2 linked regions of the Roseobacter denitrificans OCh 114 genome follow. Each later gene encodes a partner of the first gene's protein in a complex. Links are inferred from orthologs where the notes say so. Each region holds a gene or a part of one and is shown on either strand. Other genes may lie near its edges.

Evidence for each region. The genes of interacting proteins can lie anywhere in the genome.
Region 2: the proteins of RD1_RS04825 (region 1) and RD1_RS15945 are in contact, whole or in part, in a cryo-EM structure (PDB 8GIZ), measured with the Escherichia coli proteins. The link is inferred for Roseobacter denitrificans OCh 114 from one-to-one orthologs.

What each region holds. Positions count from the first base shown.
Region 1 is NC_008209.1:1,006,198-1,014,074, forward strand. Bases 2,089-5,031 are described here. They hold RD1_RS04825 (DNA polymerase III subunit gamma/tau), read right to left. Parts: upstream 4,463-5,031; coding sequence 2,714-4,462; downstream 2,089-2,713. Other genes in these bases: recR (recombination mediator RecR), read right to left, coding at 2,089-2,247; RD1_RS04820 (YbaB/EbfC family nucleoid-associated protein), read right to left, coding at 2,304-2,648; RD1_RS04830 (L-idonate 5-dehydrogenase), read right to left, coding at 4,652-5,031. Outside these bases: RD1_RS04800 (ribonuclease T2 family protein), read right to left, coding at 1-152; RD1_RS04805 (DUF1013 domain-containing protein), read left to right, coding at 290-1,066; RD1_RS04810 (RidA family protein), read left to right, coding at 1,202-1,543; more of recR, read right to left, coding at 1,654-2,088; more of RD1_RS04830, read right to left, coding at 5,032-5,698; RD1_RS04835 (TRAP transporter large permease), read right to left, coding at 5,711-6,988; RD1_RS04840 (TRAP transporter small permease), read right to left, coding at 6,991-7,485; RD1_RS04845 (TRAP transporter substrate-binding protein), read right to left, coding at 7,554-7,877. UniProt on the Escherichia coli protein: Part of the beta sliding clamp loading complex, which hydrolyzes ATP to load the beta clamp onto primed DNA to form the DNA replication pre-initiation complex.
Region 2 is NC_008209.1:3,333,423-3,340,644, forward strand. What follows is about bases 2,747-5,745. They hold RD1_RS15945 (DNA polymerase III subunit delta'), read left to right. Parts: upstream 2,747-3,692; coding sequence 3,693-4,799; downstream 4,800-5,745. Other genes in these bases: RD1_RS15935 (D-alanyl-D-alanine carboxypeptidase family protein), read left to right, coding at 2,747-3,061; tmk (dTMP kinase), read left to right, coding at 3,058-3,696; RD1_RS15950 (TatD family hydrolase), read left to right, coding at 4,833-5,639; RD1_RS15955 (MBL fold metallo-hydrolase), read left to right, coding at 5,639-5,745. In the rest of the region: RD1_RS15930 (SPOR domain-containing protein), read left to right, coding at 1,038-1,871; more of RD1_RS15935, read left to right, coding at 1,892-2,746; more of RD1_RS15955, read left to right, coding at 5,746-6,439; RD1_RS15960 (AEC family transporter), read left to right, coding at 6,500-7,222. UniProt on the Escherichia coli protein: Part of the beta sliding clamp loading complex, which hydrolyzes ATP to load the beta clamp onto primed DNA to form the DNA replication pre-initiation complex.

The DNA of each region.
Region 1 (7,877 bases):
TCACATTGGTCTGACCCGCGCGCATCCCCTTCAAGCGCGCACCAGTTTGGCGACCAGCTGAGCGAGAGGACATAGTAGTCAAACGTGCCGCTCGTATCGCTCTGGGCGCCAAGGGGCAGGGCGGCAATAAGTGAGGCAATGAGCCAGCGCATTGGGGCTTTCCTTATGGGATTTTGCTGATTATATACTGCGACAGTTCCCCCACAATGGAAACCGTTCCGAGGCTTCGGAACCGCCCTTCAAGGCGATTGGGTCGGCGTGGGGAATGCGTATTGATAGGAGCACCACAATGGCAAAACCGATTATGGCCAAAGCCACCGCTGTCTGGCTGGTGGATAACACGACCCTCAGCTTCAAGCAGATTGCCGATTTTGTCGGAATGCACGAACTTGAGGTGCAGGGGATCGCGGATGGCGATGTGGCGCAGGGCGTCAAGGGTTTTGACCCGATTGCCAACAACCAGCTGACGCAGGATGAAATCGACACGGCGCAAAACAACCCGCTGCACAAGCTCAAGCTCAAATTCAATGCCGCAGCACAGGGCGAGGAAAAGCGCCGTGGTCCACGTTATACACCGCTGTCCAAACGTCAGGACCGTCCGGCATCCATTCTGTGGCTGGTCAAATTCCACCCCGAACTGACAGACGGTCAGATCAGCAAGCTGATCGGGACAACCAAACCGACCATTCAGGCCATTCGCGAACGCACGCATTGGAACATCAGCAACATTCAACCGATTGACCCGGTGGCACTGGGGCTGTGCAAGCAATCCGAACTGGACATGGCCGTGCAGAAAGCTGCCGCCAAAAAGGCCGCCGATGCGCCGGTGATGAGCGATGACGAACGCCGCAAATTGGTCAGCACGGAACAAAGCCTCGGCATGGAGGCAGAGCCCAAGATCCCGACCGCCATCGAAGGGCTGGAGACGTTTACACTGTCAGGTGACAGCGCGAAGGATGACGAAGAAGAGTCAGCGGGTGATTTCTCCGATGCGGATAGCTTCTTTAACCTGCCCGACGGCACGCATGACGATGAAGACGAAGATGAAGCGGCGGACAAACGCTGAACCCATGCGGCTTGTCTGATTTATTCAATCCCCGGTGCATTGTCGCCGGGGTTTTTGTTTCGGGGCCGGGCCGATGGCTTGTGTTCCAGCACCAAAGCGGTCAGGCCTTCCCTATCTTATCAAAAAGGACATACCATGATTGAACGTATTGAAACCGGCATCAGATCATCGAAAATCGTGAAACATCAAGGTGTTGCTTATATCACCGGTCAAGTCGGTGAGGGCGATACAATTCAGGAGCAAACCGCAGAGTGTTTGCGACGTCTGGATGCACTTTTGATCAAGGCGGGTTCATCGCGCGAGAAAATGCTGCGGGCGACGATCTGGCTGGCGGATATGAGTGATTTTGCCGGGCTGAACGAAGTGTGGAACGCATGGGTTCCCGAAGGGCACGCCCCGGCCCGCGCTTGTGGTGAGGCCAAGCTTGCGCGTCCTGAGTTGAAGGTGGAAATCATCGTCGATGCGGCCTACGGCTGACTTAATTTAAAGCGTCATGCGAAAAACCTGAAGCACGTGAGCGATGCCTGAAATCAAGGGTTTCAACGCGTTACGTGATACCTGATGTTTGTGGTATTTCGTCAGACGCTCTAAAAGGATTTCCGCGCGCGCATCGCTGCGGTGATCGTGCCGTCGTCAAGGTAATCCAACTCCCCACCGATCGGAACGCCTTGCGCCAATGACGTGAGGCGGACCTGACCTTCGAGGTTGTCGGCGATGTAATGGGCGGTCGTCTGGCCGTCGATCGTTGCGTTCAGGGCGAGGATCACCTCGGTGATCCCTTCGCTGGGAACACGGTCCAGCAGACGGGGAATGCGCAATTCCTGCGGGCCGACCGCGTCCAGCGCGGACAGTGTGCCGCCCAAAACGTGATAGCGCCCTTTGAAAATCCCGGACCGCTCCATCGCCCAGAGGTCGGCAACATCCTCGACCACGCAGAGTTCCCCATTGGCGCGTTTTTCACAGGTGCAAATGTCACATACATCCGTCGTGCCGACATTGCCGCAGTTCAGACATTCGCGGGCCGTCTCGGCGACCGTTTGCAGCGTGTCTGCCAGCGGGATGAGCAGCAGGCTGCGTTTCCGGATGAGGTGCAGCACGGTACGGCGCGCAGACCTTGGCCCAAGCCCGGGCAGCTTGGCCATCAGGTCGATTAACGCGTCAATATCCTTTGTGCTGCTCACACATCATGCCTGTTTTGCGGGGGCCGCGCGGGCGGTTGTCTGCGGCGAAGGGGGGCTCAGAACGGCAGCTTCATATCCGCTGGCAAGCCCATGCCTTCGGTCAGCTTCGCCATTTCTTCCTGCGCCTTTTCGGCGGCCTTGGTTTGCGCATCCTTGATCGCGGCAAGGATCAGGTCTTCGACGACTTCCTTATCGTCGCTGTTGAAGATCGACGGGTCAATGTCCAGACCTTTCAACTCGCCCTTGGCGGTGCAGGTGGCTTTGACCAGACCCGCGCCGGAAACACCTTCGACGATCACATTTTGCATGTCTTCCTGCATCTGCGCCATCTTGGCCTGCATTTCCTGCGCTTTTTTCATCATGCCGGCCATATCGCCGAGTGAACCTAGTCCTTTGAGCATCTGCTGTGTCCTTATGTGATCCGTTACGTTTGATATGCGTGTTTTGAGGCGCCCTCGCAAGGGGCTCAACTGTCCTCGAAGGGGTCCCACTCGTCTTCGACCTCCGGCAGGGCATTCGCAACGGCGGCTGCCGCGATCTGCTCTGGGGTTTTGATGGAGGTGATGCGGGCCTTGGGAAACTGCGTCAGAACCGCTTGCATCAAAGGGTGTTCGAGCGCTTTGCTTTGCAGATCAAGTTCGGCGGCGTCTCGCTTTTCGGCAATCGTCGGCGCGGATGCATCATTCACAATTGTGACGGCCCAGCGATTGCCGGTCCAGAGTTGCAGCCGCTGCCCAAGCCGTTGCGCCAGATCGGCGGGCGCGTTTTCTGTCGGTGCAAATTCGATCCGGCCGGGTTGGTATTGCGCCAGCCGCACGCAGCCTTCGACCTCAACCAAGAGCTTTACGTCCCGGTTGGCGCGGATCAGTTCGACCACATGATCAAAGCTCACAAACCGCGCGAGGGCTTCATTCGGCTGCTCGGCAAGGGCCGCCACCGTGCCGGAACCGGACGGGGGCGCGGGTCTTGCCGTGGCATGGGCGGTTGCGTTTGTGCCCTGCGGTGCCGGGCTTTGCGTGGCGGTGTTGCCGCGCGCGGGGGCCGGAGGGTTGTCCGCCTTGAGCTGGCGGACCAACTCGCCGGGCGTGGGCAAATCCGCCACATGGGTTAGCCGGATGATCGCCATCTCGGCGGCCATCATTGCGTTGGGGGCACTTGCCACTTCGTCCAGGGCTTTCAGCAGCATCTGCCACAGCCGCGTCAACACGCGCATGGGCAAGGCTCCCGCCATCTCAAGGCCGCGGCTGCGTTCGTCGGGCGATACGGTGGGGTCTTCGGCGGCTTCGGGGGTGATCTTGACCACCGACACCCAATGGGTGATCTCCGCCAGATCGCGCAGCACGGCCATCGGGTCGGCCCCTTCGGCATATTGTGCCGACAGTTCGGTGAGCGCGCCCGCAGTATCCCCGCGCAGGATCATGTCAAACAGGTCCAGCACCCGCCCGCGATCGGCCAGTCCAAGCATGGCGCGCACCTGCGCGGCTGTTGTCTCTCCCGCGCCGTGGCTGATGGCCTGATCCAGCAGCGAGGTCGCATCCCGCGCGGAGCCTTCAGCCGCGCGCGCGATCAGAGCCATGGCGTCCTGCGCGATTTCGGCCCCTTCGGCAGTCGCAATTTTGCGCATCAGATCAATCATGACCTCGGGTTCGATGCGGCGCAGGTCAAACCGCTGGCAACGCGACAGCACGGTCACAGGCACCTTGCGGATTTCCGTGGTGGCAAAGATGAATTTCACATGTTCCGGCGGCTCTTCCAGCGTTTTGAGCAGCGCGTTGAATGCGCCGGTGGACAGCATGTGCACTTCGTCGATGATATAGACTTTGTAGCGGGCCGATGCAGCACGGTAGTGGACGGAATCGATGATTTCCCGGATGTTCGCGACCCCGGTATTGGACGCCGCGTCCATTTCCATCACATCGACGTGGCGGCCTTCCATGATGGCGGTGCAATGTTCACAGGTCCCGCAGGGGTCGGTCGTAGGCCTGCCCGTGCCGTCCGGGCCGATGCAGTTCATGCCCTTGGCAATGATCCGGGCGGTCGTTGTCTTACCGGTGCCGCGGATGCCGGTCATGATGAAAGCCTGCGCGATGCGGTCCGCTTCAAACGCGTTTTTCAGCGTCTGAACCATCGCGTCCTGCCCAACAAGGTCGGCAAAGGTCTCTGGGCGGTATTTACGCGCCAGAACCTGATAGGGGGCGTGCGGTGTTTCGGACATGAAAAGCCTTGCTGGAACGGAATCGGAGCGACGATTGGCAGACTAAGGCGCAGCGCGTCCAAGAACAACGGCACTTGGCAAAGAAGTGCCGCAGGGACCCCGCCAATTCGCTGCGTGGCAAACCTCGTTCACGTGGCGCTGCCTGAAATCAAAGATTTCAACGTGATACTTGATACTTCAGGTATTTCGTCAGACGCTCTGGAACGACAGCTGCACCTTGATTGATTTGTTGCGATCCAGCGTGGTCGCAAATGCCTCATGTGCCTGTTCCACCGGAAAGACCTGCGTGATCATGGGGGCGACGTCGATCACCCCTTCGTCGATCATCCGGACCGCATCGGCAAATTCAGGGTGGAAACGGTGCGTGCCCTTCAGCGAAACTTCTTTTCCGACAATGGCGTTGATGGGGATATTCAGGCTCCCCGCGACGCCGACCTGAACCAATGTGCCGCGCGGGCGGACAAATTCAATCGCCATAGCAATCGCGGCCTCCGCACCGGAGCATTCGAACACAACATCGAATTGTTGTTCGGGCGACCTGAAGGCGTCCATCAGGTCGGCTGATGTCGCGATATTGATGCAGTGCGTTGCCCCCATTTTGCTCGCGTTGGACAGGGTGAAATCAACAAGATCCGTCACCACGATATTCGATGCACCCCGTGCCTTGGCCACAGCAACACATAACGCGCCAATCGGCCCGGCCCCGGTGACCAGAACGCGTTTGCCCGCCAGATCGCCCGCCTGATTTGCAGCATGCAGACAAACCGCCAGCGGCTCGGCGCAGGCGGCATGTGCGATATCGGTGTGTGCGCTCACTTTGACGCATTGGGATGCTTGCACCGGCAGAATGCTGCGAAATCCCCCCTGCACGTGGGGAAAGGTTCTGGCCGAGCCCAGAAACCGCATGTTCAGGCAATGCTGGTATTCCTCGCGGGTGCAGAAATGGCAATCATTGCAGGGCTGGCTGGGGTTCACCGCGACTTTGTCGCCCGGTTCCACAGCGGTGACGCCCGGTGCGACCGATTTCACGACGCCCGCGATTTCGTGGCCCAGAATGATGGGTTCTTTCACGCGCACCGGGCCAAAGCCACCATGCTGGAAATAGTGCAGGTCTGATCCGCAGATGCCACCGCGCGCAATTTCGACCGCGACGTCGCCCGCTTCCAGAGGCGGTGAAGCGATCTCCTCAACGCGCAAGTCACCTTTGCTGTGAAGTCTGCAAATTGTGGTGGTCACGAAAACCTCCTTTTACGGTATAAGGACAGAGGGCAACCAGGTCGCCAGCGGGGGGAAGTAGGACACCATCAACAGAACGATGATGTTTGTCGCGATAAACGGCAGGATCGCGATGATAACGGGGGTCAAGGGCAATCGCGCGATCCCCGCGCAGACAAACAGGCACACGCCAAGGGGCGGGGTGGTCAGGCCGATCATCAGGTTCAGCACCGCGAAGGTCGCAAAATGCAGCGGGTCAATCCCCACGGAGGTCGCAAGCGTCAGAAGCGGGACAAAGAGGATGATCAGAGCCGCAATCGTTTCCATGAACATGCCGACAATCAGCAGCAGGACGTTGATGATCAGGATGATGATGAATTTGTTTTCCGTGAACGACAACACAGCGGCGGCGATCGCCTGTGGAATACGCTCGGAGACGAGGATCCAGCCGAACACATTCGCAAACCCGACCAGAACCAGAATCCCCGATGCGGCAACAGCGCTGTCGACAATGATCCTGGGTATTTCACGGAACGGAAGTTCGCGGTAGACGACAAGCCCGATGAACATGGCATAGACACTTGCGATGATTGCCGTTTCCGTCGGTGTCGCCACGCCGCTGAGCAGACCGTAAAGGATCAAAGCGGTCATCGCGAGCGCCCAGAACGCGCCCGCAAAGGACCGCCCGATTTCGCCCACGCCCTGCCATTCCTGTTTGGGAAAATTCCGGCGGCGCGCAATCACATAGGTGGTGATCATCATCGCCATACCCAGCAGAATGCCCGGTATCGCTCCGGCCAGGAACATCTTTCCGACAGAGATACCGGACAAGGCCCCGACGATGATCATCGGCACGCTTGGCGGAATGATCGGCCCGACGGTGGAGGAGGCGGCGGTGATGGCGGCAGAAAAATCGGCGGGGTATCCGGCCTTTTTCATGCCCGGTATCATGACGCCGCCGATGGATGCCGCATCGGCCACCGCCGTGCCGGTGATGCCCCCGAACAGCATCGACGCGCCCACGTTCGTGAGGCCAAGGCCCCCCCTGATCCAACCGACCAGCGCATTGGCAAAGCGGATGATCCGTTCCGTGATACCGCCCCGGTTCATCAGGTTGCCTGCGAGAATAAAGCCGGGGATGCTGAGCAAAACGAAAACATCCATGCCCGCATACATTTTCTGTGGCATGACGACCACAGGAATACCCGTGACCAGCAGATAGCAGAGGGAGCTCAGGCCGAGAGTGATGGCCACGGGGATGCCCACGACAAGACCGATGACGAAAACGGCAATAAGAACAGTGAGGCCCATGGTCAGCTATCCATACGTTTGACCGGCTCACCCGTGCCGGCAAAAAAGAGCATCGAAACGATCCTCAGCAGGGCAAAAACCGCAAGGCAGGCGAGCAATGCGAGAACTGAAAAATGGATGTAATCCATGCGCACGCCCAAGGCGGGCGAGGTTTGAAAGGCCCCGATGGACACATATTTCCATGCCGCAGGGATCAGGATTACGCAGAGGATGAGCGTTGCGCTCGCAGACAACAGTCGCAACAGCCATGGCCCCTTGCCCGGGAGCGCTTCGCAGACGACGTCTACATTCACCAGATCACCGGAGCGCAGGGACAGTCCGGCCCCGAAGGTCACGGTATACAGCATCGCGTAGCGCGTCAGCTCTTCGGTCCAGACGGGGGATGATCCGAATGTGCGCCCCAGAACCTGTGTCAGGACGGCACAGATGAGAACGAAAAAGGACAGCCCGACACCGACGCTGGCCAAACCCACGATGATCCGTTCTATCCGCTGCATCCGTCAGACTTTCATTAAAATAGGTGCAAGAGCCGCCGGGTCGATGACCGACGGCTCTCGCGGGCGTTTTATTCAGAGAACAGCGATTCCACGATGGGGCGGATTTCTTCGCTTACGTTGGCAAGAACCGCGTCCTTGGCAGCGGCCTGAAACGCCGCGCCATCCACCTCGACGAAGGTCATGCCCTTGCTTTCGAGATAGCCGCGATCTTCGGCGAGGCTTTCCAGCAGCAGACCACGCTCATATTCCTGCGCTGTTGCTGCGGCCTGCATGACGGCGTTCTGATCGTCCTCGGACAGTTTGGCCCAGGTGGATTCCGCGATTGTCAGGTAAATCCAGGACCGGACATGTTCGGTCTGGTTCACATAGCCCTGGACTTCATTGAAGTTGGC
Region 2 (7,222 bases), 2.3 Mb from region 1 along the record:
CAGGTACTTTGGGCTCGTTGCCGCCATCGGAACTGGTGCAGCATGTGGGCTCAAAAAACCGATCCCCTGAGATCAGGACGGCCCATACCGGATCTCTAAAACTGGCAACTAATCCTGCGAAAGCAACTCGCGTATCCGACATTCACTGCAGGTGCACGATCTGGGACAGTTAGATTTCACCGTCTGCGAACCGTTCTAGCTGCCCAGAATTAGTCGTGGGCTCCGGCATCAGTCAGTAGCATCTTCAAGAGCGCCTGCTGAGTCAGATTAAAGTTACAGATAAATGCGCTATGGCGGTCTACCGAATTGCAGTTGCGCTTCGCGTCGGTCGCGCCGTGCACGATTGTTGAGCGGACATCATATGCTTCAAGAAAGGTCGCTTGAACCTTGGCGCGTTGGCTCCGCTAGCAGTGCTGCCGAAATCCAAATTGGGAATGCAGATGTCATCGCCGACAAAAATGCAGGATGATGTGCTTCAAGCTGATTCAAATTCCGATCCCAGTTCCAAGTGGACGAAGGAGACTGGCGTCGAAGTCAATTTCCGACCCTCGAAACAAAAACAATAAATCATCTAATTACAAGCTATTCACTAAATCGGCGCGGTCATGAGGTCTGGAGAATATCGGCGCTGAGAGGCTGCTTCCGGCCCTCCCGGCACATGGACCGGTGAATAGCCCCGCCCGCATAACCCTTGAATGTAGTGGAAAAATCCGGCCAAAGCCGGATCGGGAGAACGGTTTCTCAAGGACAAGTGGCGGAGGAGGTGGGATTCGAACCCACGGTACGCTTTCACGCACGCCGGTTTTCAAGACCGGTGCATTCGACCACTCTGCCACTCCTCCGGTTGCACCGTCCTAGTGGCTGATAACCGATTCTGAAACCATGAATTTTCAGAGCATCCGGATCGGGGAATATTGCCACCTTGCCGTGTTTCAACTTCCCAGAGCGTTTATCCCGAGCTAAGTTGTCCCAAAGATCCTGTTTCAAACAGGGCGATGAGGTACCGCGCCCGCGGGCAATCAGGCTAGGATGGCGACATGAGCATATCTCGATTGACTCCTTACACTGCGATTTGCCGCCCCGTAATAGTCGTTATGGTTGTAGCCAGCACCTTTTTAAGCGGCTGCAACGACAGCGGCGCGTTCGACTTTCAAAGCGTTTTGCCGAATGCTCAGGCGGAGACCGAGAGTTCCGCCGAATCCGCATCGGACATGGCGTTCACTGATAAGGATGTGGAAGCGCCCGAAGTCTTTGCGGCCCAAGAGGCGGGTTTGTGGGATGGGCGTCCGTCCTTGGGCGGCGTTTGGGTCGCACACCCGGATGTTACGGAACCTGAACGCGTTTTGATCCGCAATCAGGTGAATGGGCAATCTGTCGTCGGCGCGCTGTTTCGCCGCGAACGCGAAATACCGGGTCCGCGCTTGCAACTGTCATCTGATGCAGCCGAAGCGCTCGGTGTGCTCGCCGGTGCCCCGGCCGAGTTGAATGTCGTGGCCTTGCGCAAGGAGAAAATCCCCCGGCGCCCCGCCGAGCCGCAAACAACACAGGCTGGCGAAACGACGCTGGACCCGATCGCGGTTGCCAGTGCCGCCATTGACGCGGCTGAACCGGTGCAATCCAGCCTGCCCGTGTCGTCTCTGGACAAGCCCTTCGTTCAGGTTGGAATCTTCAGCATCGAGGCAAATGCACAGCGCGTCGCACAGCAGATGCGCGGCGCTGGAATGATGCCATCCGTGCGCGCACAGGACTCCGGCGGCAAGGCGTTCTGGCGGGTCCTGGTCGGCCCGGCGAGTTCGATATCCGAGCGCGAAAAACTGCTCGCGCAAACCAAGGCAGAAGGCTATTCAGACGCCTATGTCGTGACAAACTGACCCGTCAGCGAGGAAAAAACATGTTTCGTATCCTTCTTGCCGCTTTTGTTCTGGTTGCATCGACACTGACCGCAGCGGCCTTTGAAACCAGAGCCAGTGCTGCTTTTGTAATGGATCAGACCACCGGCACCGTGCTGCTCAATAAAAACGCCGACGCGCCCTTGCCGCCGGCCTCCATGTCCAAACTGATGACGCTTTACATGGCATTCGAAGCCGTGCGGCGCGGCAAGGCCGACGGCGGGCTGGACCTAAATGAACGCTTGCCCGTGTCCGAACATGCGCAGTCCTACGGCGGCTCCAGCATGTTCTTGCGCTCCGGCGAGACGGTCAGTGTCGAGGATTTGCTGCGCGGCATCATCGTCGTGTCAGGCAACGATGCCTGTGTGGTCATCGCCGAAGCGCTTTCGCCTGATGGAACGGAATACGGCTTTGCGCGCATGATGACACAGCGCGCGCAACAGCTTGGTATGAACAACTCCGTTTTCATCAACGCCAGCGGATGGCCGCAAACCGGGCATGTGATGTCGATGCGCGATCTTGCCATTCTGGCTGACCGGCTGATCACCGATTTCCCAGAATTCTACCCGATGTTTGCGGAGACCGAATTCCCCTTCGACAACCGTGTGCCCAGCAACAGCCGCAACCGCAACCCGGTGCTGACCATGGGTATTGGCGCGGACGGGTTGAAAACCGGCCACACGCAAGAGGCCGGATACGGTCTTGTCGGCTCGGCCAAGCAAGGTGATCGGCGGATCATCTTTGTCATCACCGGGTTGGAGACGACAGCGGCGCGCGCGCAGGAAAGCCAGGCCATCGTGAACTGGGCCTTCAGACAATTCGCCATGCGCGACATTGGCAAGGCAGGTCAGGAATTTGCCAAGGCGGACGTCTGGATGGGCAGCAGCCCGCAGGTCGGGCTGGTCGCAGCCGAGGACATGAGCGTGTTGATGCCCGCCCTTGCGGAGCGTGAAATCGAGGCCGAGGTGGTGTTTACCGGCCCGATCGAGGCACCAATCGCCAAAGGGGACCCGCTGGGAGAGCTCGTGTTCACTCCTGAGGGTCTGCCGGAAATGCGCCTGCCGCTGGTGGCGGATCAAGACGTGCCGAGTGGCGGTTTTGTCACCCGCATGATGACGGCAGCCATGGTTCTGGTCACGACGCTGATACAGGGGCCAGAGGAACAGTCGTGATATCGCGCACCCGCGACACCGGGTTTTTCATCACCTTTGAGGGCATTGACGGGTCGGGCAAATCCACCCAATCCAAAAGGCTTGCCGCCCATTTGCGCGCAAGCGGCCACGAGGTCGTCGAAACCCGCGAACCGGGTGGCTCTCCGGGGGCGGAGGAAATCCGCGCGCTTGTCTTGCAGGGTGATCCCGACCGCTGGTCCGCCGAGACGGAGATCCTTTTGTTTACAGCCGCGCGGCGCGACCATATGGAGCGGTTGATCCTCCCTGCCCTGGCGGATGGGAAAATCGTCATATGTGACCGGTTTGCCGATAGCACGCGCATGTATCAGGGCCTGTCGCGCGGCGATCTGCGACAGGTCGTGGACACGCTGCATGAGCTGATGATTGGCCGCGAACCCGACCTCACCGTGCTGATTGATATGGACCCGGCCATCGGGCTGTCCCGGGCGCTGTCGCGACAAACCGCTGACGAGCGTTTTGAAGCCTTTGGCGAGGATTTGCAGACGAGGATGCGCGCCGGTTTTCTGGCACTGGCGCAGGAGTTCAAAGCCCGCTTTCGCCTTGTGGATGGCGGGCGGGATGCCGACAGTGTCGCAGCGGAGGTGATCAAGATCGTCGATCAGGCGCTGGCATGACGGCCCCCGATCAAATTGAAGGCGCGCCGCACCCGCGCGACACGCCGCAGGTTTTTGGTCAAGCCACTGCCGAACAGGGGTTTCTGGACGCATATGCAACGGGACGCCTGCATCATGCATGGTTGCTCACCGGGCCGCGCGGTGTGGGCAAGGCGACGCTGGCATGGGCGATCGCGCGGTTTTTGCTGGCCACACCACCGCAAGAGGATGAGGGCCTCTTCGGTGCGCCACCCGCCCCCACAACGCTCGCGATCGACCCCGAACATCCCGTTGCACGACGGATTGCGGCCGGCGCAGAGCCCGGCCTGAAACATATCACACGGTCCGAAAACGAGAAAACCGGGCGCATGCGTGACGTGATCGCCGTCGATGACATCCGCGGCCTGTCGTCGTTTTTTCAACTCTCTGCCACGGAAGGCGGGCGGCGGGTTGTCATCGTGGATGCTGCGGATGAGATGAACCCGCAGGCCGCAAACGCCCTGTTGAAGATGCTTGAGGAACCCCCGGCGCGCGCCACGTTGATCCTTATCAGCCATCAACCCTCCGGCCTTTTGCCAACGATCCGCTCGCGGTGCCGGGTATTGCGCCTCGGCACACTGCAGCCGGAGGATATGGAAAAAGCGCTCACGCAGGCAGGAATTGATCCCGCCGGGCATGGGCCTGCACTGGCCGAGTTATCAGGCGGGTCGGTCGGGGCCGCCGTGCGGCTGTCAAACTTCGATGGCCTGAAAACATATGCGGAGCTTGTTCAACTGATCATCGCGCTGCCGCAGTTCGACCGGGCGCGCGCGTTGAAACTGGCCGAAGCAGCCGCCGCGCGCGGGGCTGAGACGAAACGCGATCTGCTGTTCGTGCTGCTCGATTTGCTCATGTCGCGTCTGGCGCGCGCCGGGGCAACGGGCCTGCCCCCTACGGTCGAGGCCACGCCCGGCGAGGCGGCGACCTTGATGCGCCTGTCGCCCGACCCTGCTGCCGCGCGGGCCTGGGCCGAAATCGCGCAGGAAACAAGTGCGCGCGCGCGCCATGGCCTTGCGGTGAACCTTGACCCTGCGGCTCTGGTCCTAGATACCCTCATCAAGATCAGCCAAACACGTGTGGCCTAGCACACGATGCGCGGCGGCAGTATTGAGCAGACCATGAGCACGCAACCACATATCACCGACAGTCACTGCCACCTCGATTTCCCTGATTTCGAGGGACGTATCGACGAGGTTGTGGCCAATGCCGCAGAGGCTGGCGTCATGCGCATGGTGACGATCTGTACCAAACTCAGGAACGAGCCCGCCGTGCGCGCCATCGCCGAGGCACATGCGCCGATCTTCTATGCCGCCGGAACGCATCCGATGAGTGCGGCAAGCGAACCGCTGGCGAGCGTCGAGCAACTGATCACCCTTGCCAAGCATCCGAAATTCGTGGGGATCGGCGAAACCGGGCTGGATTACCACTATACCGCCGAGAGTGCGCAGGTGCAGAAAACCTCGCTCCGCATTCACATTGATGCCGCACGGGAAACCGGCTTGCCGCTGATCATCCACGCGCGTGATGCCGATGAGGATATGGCCCGCATCCTGCGCGAGGCCTATGATCAGGGTGCCTATACCTGCGTGATGCATTGCTTTTCATCCTCTGCCGCGTTGGCCAGAGTCGCGCTTGATATGGGGTTCTATCTGTCGATGTCGGGCATCACGGCCTTTCCCAAGTCGCAGGCCCTGCGGGATATTTTTGCCGCCGCCCCGATCGATCGTATTCTGGTGGAAACCGACGCGCCCTATCTGGCCCCCCCACCCCACCGGGGCAAACGCAACGAACCGGCTTACACCGCCCATACCGCGCGGCGCGCTGCTGAGACCTTTGGGATGGACTACAGCGAATTTGCAGCGCAACTTGAGTTGAATTTCGACCGGCTGTTTGCCAAAGCCGCAGCCTATGAGCTTGCCGCGTGATGGATCAAATGGAGTTCACCATATTGGGGTGCGGTTCTTCCGGCGGTGTGCCACGTCTGGGCGGCCTTTGGGGCGATTGTGACCGGCATAACGCAAAGAACCGGCGGCGCCGCTGTTCCTTGCTGGTGGAGCGTATTGGCCCGGATGGCCGCACAACGGTGCTGATTGATACCTCCCCCGATCTGCGCGAACAGCTGCTGAGCGAAAACATCGGGCGGCTGGACGGGGTCGTCTATACCCATAGCCACGCGGATCATGTGCACGGCATTGATGATTTGCGCATGATCGTTTTCAACATGCGCGCGCGCCTGCCGGTCTGGGCCGATATCCCGACCAAGGACGCGTTGATGCAGCGGTTTGGCTATGTGTTTGTACAGCCCGAGGGGTCGAATTATCCCCCGATCCTCGACATGAACACGATTGACGGGGATGTGACGATTGATGGTGCCGGTGGCCCGGTGACGCTCTCGCCGTTTCTGGTGGGACATGGCGGTATGGACGCACTGGGGTTTCGTATCGGCGACGTCGCCTATCTGCCGGATGTGGCGCAGATACCCCAGGGCGTGTGGCGCAAACTGAACGGGCTGGAGTGCTGGATCGTGGATGCGTTGCGGCGCGACCCGCATCCGACGCACTCCCATCTCGCGCAGACCCTCGAATGGATCGAGCAGGTGAAACCAAAATCTGCCGTTTTGACCAATATGCATATTGATCTTGACTATGAAACCGTGATGGCGGAAACGCCGGATCATGTACAACCGGCCTATGATGGCTTGCGGCTGACCTACCCCACGACCTGAGCCTCACCCTCTTTTACGCCCCCCTCGCCGTGAAGATACGCAGCGGCACAACGAGGCACCATGCAAACCCTTCTTGATGTCATCCTGCCCGTCTTTCTCGTAATCGGGTTCGGGTATGTGGCTGTGTGGAAGGGGCTTTTCCCGATCTCAGGCATTGATGGGGTCATGCGCTTTACCCAAGGTTTCGCGATCCCCTGCCTGCTGTTCAAGGCCATCGCGGAAATTGATCTGGGCAGTTCGTTTGATCCCGGTCTGCTGGTCAGTTTCTATGCCGGGGCGACCACATGCTTTTTCGCGGGGATGACCGGTGCGCGCCTGTTGTTCAAACGCGACTGGGAAGACTGTGTGGCCATCGGCTTTTGCTGTCTTTTTTCAAATTCGGTGCTGCTGGGCCTGCCGATCACGGAGCGCGCTTACGGGGCCGAAGCGCTCACCGGAAACTTTGCCATTGTCGCGCTGCATTCGCCCTTTTGCTACGGCCTTGGCATCACCGTGATGGAGATCACCCGCAACCGGGGTAAATCCCCGCTGCTGATGGCCCGTTCAGTGGGGCGGGCGATGTTTCGCAACGGGCTGGTCATCGGGATTGCGCTGGGGTTTTTGGTCAATGTCACGGGGATGCCGATCCCCAGTGTGGTCAATGACGCGCTGTCACTGATCATTCAGGCGGCGTTGCCTGCGGCCCTTTTCGCCTTGGGCGGTGTGTTGATACAATACAAACCCGAGGGCGATCTGCGTGCCATTGCCATGGTTTGTGTCATTGCTCTGATCCTGCACCCGGCG